DNA from 2 places in the Lysinibacillus sp. NPDC098008 genome. Region 1 is predicted to be linked to the other one. Evidence: riboswitches for the same ligand, from Rfam matches in the RefSeq annotation. Region 1 holds a riboswitch; the other holds the start of a gene.

Region 1 (3,916 bases):
TCTGGCCCTGTTGCACAGTTTAAGCCCACTGATAATGGTTGAATATGCTCAATGGAAATATAAAAGGCATCAATAGTTTGCCCTGCAAGCGTTGTGCCCATTGGCTCAATTGTTCCTGAAATCATCACAGGTAGTTCTTTTCCAGTTGCCTCAAAAGCACGCGCTACACCTAGTGTACCTGCCTTGACATTTAACATATCCTGACTTGTTTCAAGCAACAATACATCTGCGCCTGCCTCAATTAATGCCTTTGCCTGCACATAAAAATTTTCCTCTAGCTCATCAAATGTAATACCACCTGTTACGGATAATGTTTTTGTTGTTGGTCCCATAGCTCCCGCAACAAAGCGTGGCCAATCAGATGTGGAAAAGCTATCCACTGCTTGGCGAGCAATTTCTACTGCACGCTTATTAATTTCCTCTGCTTTTGCACCAAGATTATACTCATTTAACACAATCGGCGTTCCACCAAATGTATTGGTACAAATAATATCTGCGCCTGCCTCCAAATATTTGCAGTGAACTTTCTCAATAATATCTGGTCTAGTGAGCACAAGATTTTCATTACAGCCATCGAGCTCCTCACCACCAAAATCCTCAGCTGATAAGTTTTCATTTTGCAACATTGTACCCATTGCGCCATCAAGGATTAAAATACGTTTCTCTAGTTGCTCTTCAATCAAGTGCTTAACCATCTATGCTTACTCCTTTTTTCTGTTCGTCCAATTGTTTGATATATTTCATTAACTCTAGTGTGACATCATAGCGTAAAAACGGTGTAATTAGGTAAATTCCATTGAAGTATTGTGCAGCCACTTCCACTAATTCCTTAGCAATGGCAATACCCTCCTGTGTTGCACGTTCCTTATCATCACCACAAGCTTTCATTCTTGCTAGAGCATCCTCTGATAATTTTATACCGGGAACCTCATGATGTAAAAACTCTGCGCTTTTATAGCTTGTGACTGGCATAATTCCAAGATAAATAGGTGCTTGTAAATGCTTTGTTGCCTCATAAATTTCCACAATTTTTTCTTTTGTATAAACAGGCTGTGAAATAAAGTAGTCAGCACCGTGCTCGATTTTTTTCTCTAAACGAGCTACTGCACGATCTAATACGCGCACATTTGGGTTAAAGGCAGCAGCAACTGAAAAGCTCGCTTTTTTACGAAGGGGCTTGCCTGAGAACGAAACACCTTCATTTAACTGCTTAATTAATTGGATTAATTCCATTGAAGATACATCATAAACACTTGTTGCTCCTGGGAAATCGCCTACTTTTGTAGGGTCACCTGTCACAGCTAGCACATCATGAATACCTAAAGCATTAAGCCCCATTAAATGTGACTGAAGACCAATTAAATTACGGTCTCGACATGTAATATGTGTAAGGGGACGTACACCATATGTTTCCTTTAATAATGCACCCATCGCAATATTACTAATGCGTGGAGAGGCTAGTGAGTTGTCTGCCATCATCACAACATCAGCACCAGCATTATATAATTGCTGCGCTCCCTCAATAAAGCCATCAATCTCTAAATGCCTTGGTGTATCTAGCTCTACAATTACAGAACGTTCACGCTTGACCTTTTCATAAAGAGATTCATGCTTAGCTGGTTCTGCTTCACGAACAACCTCAATTTTCACTGGCTTTGCATGCTTTTCACTAACTGGTGATAGCTCCTCTAAGTATTTCTTAGCTGCTGCAATATGTTTTGGCGTTGTACCACAGCACCCTCCAATTAAACGCACGCCTTGATCACGCAACGCTACAGCTGCTCGACCAAAATAATCAGCCTCTGATTCATAAACAACACGCCCATCCTCTAAATCAAGAAGCGAAGCATTTGGGTAAGCTGACATAAATGCCTTTTTAGGAAGCTCAACGCCTTCAAATGCTTGAATTGTATGATGCGGACCTAAACGGCAGTTTACACCAACCACATCTGCACCCAATGCCTCTAGATCATGCAATGCCTCATTTAAAGAAAGCCCATTTTGCAGCACACCTGGCTCATGCATTGACACTTGTGCAATAATCGGTAAAGCTGTTTTTGCTCGTAGCATTGTTAATGTCGCTGTTAACTCTTCAAAATCATAATACGTTTCAAGTAAAAGACCATCTGGATTCCCTGCCAGTAACACTGTTGCCTGCTCTTCGACAGCTGCTAGTATTTCCTCTAATGTTGCATCACTTTTACGAATGCCACGAATACCACCAATTGTTCCTAGCACAAATTGACCGCCATCCGCCGCTGCTCGTTTTGCAATTGTGATGGCCGCTTCATTAAATTGCTGAACACGTGACTCTAATCCATAACGAGCTAATTTAATAGCATTTGCTCCATACGTATTTGTTTGAATCACATCAGCACCCGCTGCAATATATTCTCTATGAATCTTTTCAATTAATTCAGGCTTCTGTATATTCATTTCCTCATGGCAATATTCTAAGCCGTAGCCATAGAGTACCGTCCCTATTGCACCATCTGCCGTCAATACATGTGTTTTTAATCTTTCAAGTAATCCCATAAAATTGCCTCTCTTCCTTCTTAACTCTATCATTATCAACTATGCTTCAACATAATTGGAAGTTTTCGATCATCTCAAAAGAAAAAGCCCTCTTTCATAAAAAGAAGGCTTTAACGATTTGTCAATGTTGTTCCTTCTCATCTTCGACTACAAGAGTCTTCTGGATTTAGCACCTGACATAATGTTGGTTGCTGAAGCTTCATTGGGCCAGTCCCTCAGCTTCTCTTGATAAGAATTAAGTATGAATTTTTTAAATAATTAAAAGAATCATATCGTTTACAGGCGATTGAGTCAAGACTATTTCACAGAACAAAGTAATTTTTCGCTTAAAGTCTTAGAATTTAACTAATTTCTCTGCAAGCTCCTCGCCAATCTTTTTCCCATTTTGAATACAGGCACCAATGCCTACACCAAAATAAGAGCAGCCTGCAATCGCTAAATTCGGATAATTTTTATCTAGCTCCTGTTGCAGCCCTTGCAATGCCTCACGATGTGCTAAATCATATTTAGGCATTTGATCGATCCATTTTGTTACATTGACAACAGTAGGCTGCTCCTCAATCCCCAAGCTTTTGCGAATATCCTCCAAAGCAATGGCTGCCAATTCCTTATCTGTCATTAAACGTAGCTGTTCATACGCTGGATTAATGCTTTTATAAAAAAGTCGTACAAGTAATCTACTATCCTTCGATGTATGCTTCCATTTACGGCTTGTCCAAGTCGCTGCATTACATACAACATCCGAATTATGTGACACAATATAGCCTGTTCCATCTGCTGGCAATCGAGCATCTGGTATATTAAAGCCTAAATAAATCGTAATGGCTGACGCAGTTGTAAATTGATCAAAATAGTAATCTAAAGCTTTATCCTGTAAGATACTTTGTACGGCTTCATTTGGCAGCGCTAAAACAGCATAGTCCGCTACAATGCTTGCATTATTCGCTAGGGAAATTAGATAGTCACTTTCCTTTTTTTGAATACTTATCGTTTCCACGCCTTTTATAATTTCTACATCCGTTAACGTTTGCTCTAACTGGTTAATAAAGGAGGACAAGCCATTTTGGAACGATATAAATTTTTTGTTAGCTGCTTGCATAAATTGCTCACGATTTGCATCAAAGCCTTTAATAATACTGCCATAATTATCTTTATAATCAATTAGGTATGGCAAAGTAGAGGCAATTGAAAGCTGGTATAGATCGCCAGAATAAACACCAGCAAGCACAGGCGCAATTTGGTTTTGCACAAGCTCCTCTCCTAAATAATACGTTAAAAACTCTCCAATGGAGCTTTCCTTTGTAAAGCCCCTATTTGGTAATGCTAAGTCCTTTAATGCCTCTTGTTTACCTTGTTCTGAAATTAATGTACTTTGCTCAAG
Region 2 (3,916 bases), on a different contig from region 1:
ATCAAATCCGATTGGGCTACTATTTTCCCAACATTGCAGGTTGATGTAAAGGTCGATGTGCAAACCCAAGGATCGGGCACTATCCAAAATTCAATAACCAACAAGTGAAAGGAGACAGGATAGATGATTTTGGCAAGCGTCGTTTTAATAATTTCTATCATAATTGCCTGCCAATGGATACCCAAGCTAAAGCAGCAGCAAGCACTAAACACCATGATCGTATTTTCCCTTCTTTTACTCATTGGCACTGTTTTAAATATGGGTATTTTCCTAAAAATCAAAATACCTAGCCCATTCGACGGTATTACTTTTATCCTTTCACCCCTTAAAGAATATATTGTTTCATTCACCAAATAAATAGTTGGAGGCATCATAAGATGGAAAAAGAAATCATTAGCACAAGACAATTTACCATTATTACCATACTCTACTCCATCGGGACAGCTATTTTAATTATACCTGGTAGCATTGCTAATGCTGCCAAGCAGGATGCATGGATTGCTGCGATTATTGGTGTCATAATCAGTTTACTAAATGTAAAATTATTTATGACATTAGCCAAGCAAACACCTACACTAACGTTTGTTGAGGCAAATAAGAAAATTTTAGGACGCTTTTTTGGCACAATGACAGCGCTATGCTTTGTCATCGTGACCATTCTTTCAGCAGGCGAATTATTATATTTTATTGGGATTTTTATGCAAACGGAAATCATGCCCGAAACACCTATGATGGCTTTTGCCCTGCTGTTTAGCATTATTATTATGTATGCAGCTTACTTAGGTATTGAAACATTTGTACGTTCGGCAGAAATTCTCTTTCCACTGTTTCTCTTTATTTTTATTTTTTTCGTGATTTGTATTACACCACAGATTACATTGGACAATATACAGCCCGTGCTGGAGGCGTCGAAGACATCCATGCTGTATAGTATTATGCGCTTTTTAAGTATCTTTTCCTTTCCATCAGTGCTGCTATTGATGCTCTATCCCCTGACAGTCAATGTCCAACATTCTGTGCAGAAGGGCTTTTATATTGGTACAATAATTGGTGGCATTGTATTAACAACAATGGTTACACTGTCCATACTTGTCTTAGGGCCAGATAGTACAACCGCTCGAACCTTCCCTAGCTATGCACTTGCCCAAAGAATATCCATTGGTTATTTTTTAGAACGTATTGAGGTATTGATGGCTGTTATGTGGATTATCTCCCTTTATATTCGCTCATTTATGTACTTCTATACAAGTGTTGTCGGGCTTGCGCAAGTGTTGAACATTAAGGATCATCGACCACTCATTTTGCCAATGGGCCTGATAGTCATTGGTCTATCGCAAATTCTTCATCCAAGTATTGTTCATTCCAATAACTACAATAATGAAATTTGGCCCATTTTATCATTTATTGTAATGATTTTACTACCTATTGTAATGCTTATTGTCGCTGTCATACGCAAGTCGAAGTTACAAAAAAAAGAAGAAGTCTAATTTCTGCGTGGAAATTAGACTTTTTAAATGGCTTAAATATGGAATTCAATTTCATCCACAAAGTCCCATTCGTACGGTGTTTCTTGGTAAACATAGTAGTTCAGCCAGTTTGAAAACAATAAATGCGTATGAGCACGCCATGTATTAATCGGTGCTTGTGCTGGGTCATCATTTGGGAAATAGTTGACAGGCACTGCCGTATCAAGCCCCTTCGCTATATCGCGATGATATTCATCCGCCAATGTTGTCGCATCGTACTCTAAATGACCTGTAATCATAATATTTTTATTATCCTTCGATTGGACGATAAAGACACCTGCCTCCTCCGAATAGGATAACAAGCGTAAATCAGGATGATTGCGTACCTCGTCAATGGATACAGAAGTATGGCGTGAATGCGGTGCTGTAAATAAATCGCTAAAGCCACGCACTAAATCAACCGTTAAATCAGTAATAACATGGGAATAAACCCCCGAGCATTTAGCAGGAAGCTCAAATTTCCCAATACCATAATGATGATAGAGTGCCGCCTGTGCCCCCCAACAAATATGAAGAACAGATGTAACATTCGTTTTGGACCAATCCATAATGTCCTTTATTTCTTGCCAATAGTTTACATCCTCAAATTCCATTTTCTCGACTGGCGCTCCTGTAATAATCATGCCATCATAACGGCGATGGCGAATTTGTGAGAACGTTGTGTAAAATAGCTGTAAATGTGATTTACTCACATTTTTCGATTTATGTGTAGCTGTATTTAAAAAGGTAATATTAACCTGTAGCGGCGTATTCCCTAGTAAACGTAATAATTGTAGCTCTGTTTTTTCCTTTTCAGGCATTAAATTTAAAATTAATATACTTAACGGACGAATTTGCTGTGTTCGTGCGCGGTCCTCTTCCATCACGAAGATTTTTTCCTCACGTAAATGTTCTCCAGCTGGTAAGTTTTTCGGAATATTAATTGGCATCTTGCATTCCCCTCTCTCTTTTCAGTAAAGCCTGCTTCAAATTAAAAAATCCCCCTCATTCCATACGAGATAGAATGAGAAGGATTTTTTCACGTCCACTCTTATCTCTCAAAGGAGTACCTTTGCTGGAATTAGCACCTTTCTAACAAATTGTTAGAGGTTGCTGAAGCGTCATCGGGCCAAATCCCTCAGCTTCTCTTGATAAGATTTATTTAACTATATCGAATTGTAGCATGAACTAGTAGGAATAGCAATAATTCATAGAATATTTTGTGATTCATTTGTATGTTCCCTATTTTATTGCCCCATACTAGGCTGTGTATATCACTTTTTCTAGATGAAATTTTATGGTAAGCATACCGTAATTATGTTATCATATAGCTTTAGGGATAGAGAGGAACGTGAAAAACTTGATTAAAATTGAATTTCCAAAACCAGATGTAGTCATTCGTCAGCGTGAGCAAGATGTAAAGCCTGGTGATGTGCCGATTACACCTTACCATGGATTTATTGACTTCCATAAAATCACACGCGAAAAAGGCGGCATTTTCTTATTTTATAATGAAAAAAATGAGCTATTATTTGTCGGGAAAGCTCGCAAAATTCGCCAACGTATTAAAAAGCACTTTGAAGACAATGTATCGCCAATGAAAAATCATCGTGATGAAATTTTTAAAATTGAAGTATATGAAATAGAAGACCCAATGGAACGTGAAATTTACGAAACATATGCCATCAATGTCTTCCGCTCCAAATACAATGTAGACAAAGTATTTTACTAAGAAAAGGTGAAATCTCTTGCAATAAGGGATTTCACTTTTTTTCTTGGCTTATATGCTAGAGCTTTAGTTGAGGAAAAAGGCTTGTCGCTCTTTAGTAATCCATTCCTCCAATGCTTGGTCATCGCGCTTGATTAAGCGATTGACCAGCACATCATGCCAAATATAATCCTCCAGCAAATAAATATGCACAGGGTCCGTTGTAATAAAGGCAATTTCCTGATTGGATGGTACATGCCCATAAATCATTTGCTGTCCATCCACTGACATAATAAACCAATGCGGTGTAGATGTTTTTTTTGTATAGCGTGTCATGCGATGCTGATCCAATGTAGCAATCGGGTTTTCCACATAGAAGGTAATGCCATGGATAGGCACACGCTGTGCTGCCTCTTGAATCGCTTCATCTAACGCCTCATACATATCCTCCCACATTGATAATAGCACCTTCTGCTTAGCATTTTGGAGCAGCGATTGACAATAGTTGATAATCGCCTCCTTGCCCTTTAACATAACGACTTTATGCTCCGCTTCCTGCTCTTTTGCTTCTAGCCTAGCTAACTTTGTACCAATGGATGTAAAATTAGCCTGCCAACGCTGCTGCATTTGCTGTAAAAAAACTGCGACAGGCAGTGCAGCATATATCGTTTGCTCGGCTGTTTCCTCCTTAAGCACAATCCCC

What was found. Region 1 has a riboswitch for S-adenosylmethionine ahead of ACIQVU_RS14310 (bifunctional homocysteine S-methyltransferase/methylenetetrahydrofolate reductase). Riboswitches for the same ligand answer to the same signal wherever they lie in the genome.
Region 2: it holds a riboswitch for S-adenosylmethionine, as region 1 does, so the genes downstream of both, metA (homoserine O-acetyltransferase MetA) here and ACIQVU_RS14310 (bifunctional homocysteine S-methyltransferase/methylenetetrahydrofolate reductase) in region 1, are expected to answer to the same signal.

Annotation. Positions count from the first base shown of each region.
Region 1 is NZ_JBIWBA010000017.1:55,881-59,796, reverse strand. Features, by position in the region: gene metH (methionine synthase) at 1-695, opposite strand, end outside; gene ACIQVU_RS14310 (bifunctional homocysteine S-methyltransferase/methylenetetrahydrofolate reductase) at 688-2,535, opposite strand; SAM riboswitch class I at 2,670-2,770, opposite strand; gene hemG (protoporphyrinogen oxidase) at 2,870-3,916, opposite strand, start outside.
Region 2 is NZ_JBIWBA010000001.1:75,263-79,178, forward strand. Features, by position in the region: gene ACIQVU_RS00370 (Ger(x)C family spore germination protein) at 1-108, shown strand, start outside; gene ACIQVU_RS00375 (hypothetical protein) at 124-357, shown strand; gene ACIQVU_RS00380 (GerAB/ArcD/ProY family transporter) at 378-1,487, shown strand; gene metA (homoserine O-acetyltransferase MetA) at 1,520-2,455, opposite strand; SAM riboswitch class I at 2,554-2,663, opposite strand; gene ACIQVU_RS00390 (nucleotide excision repair endonuclease) at 2,866-3,237, shown strand; gene ACIQVU_RS00395 (TrmB family transcriptional regulator) at 3,301-3,916, opposite strand, start outside.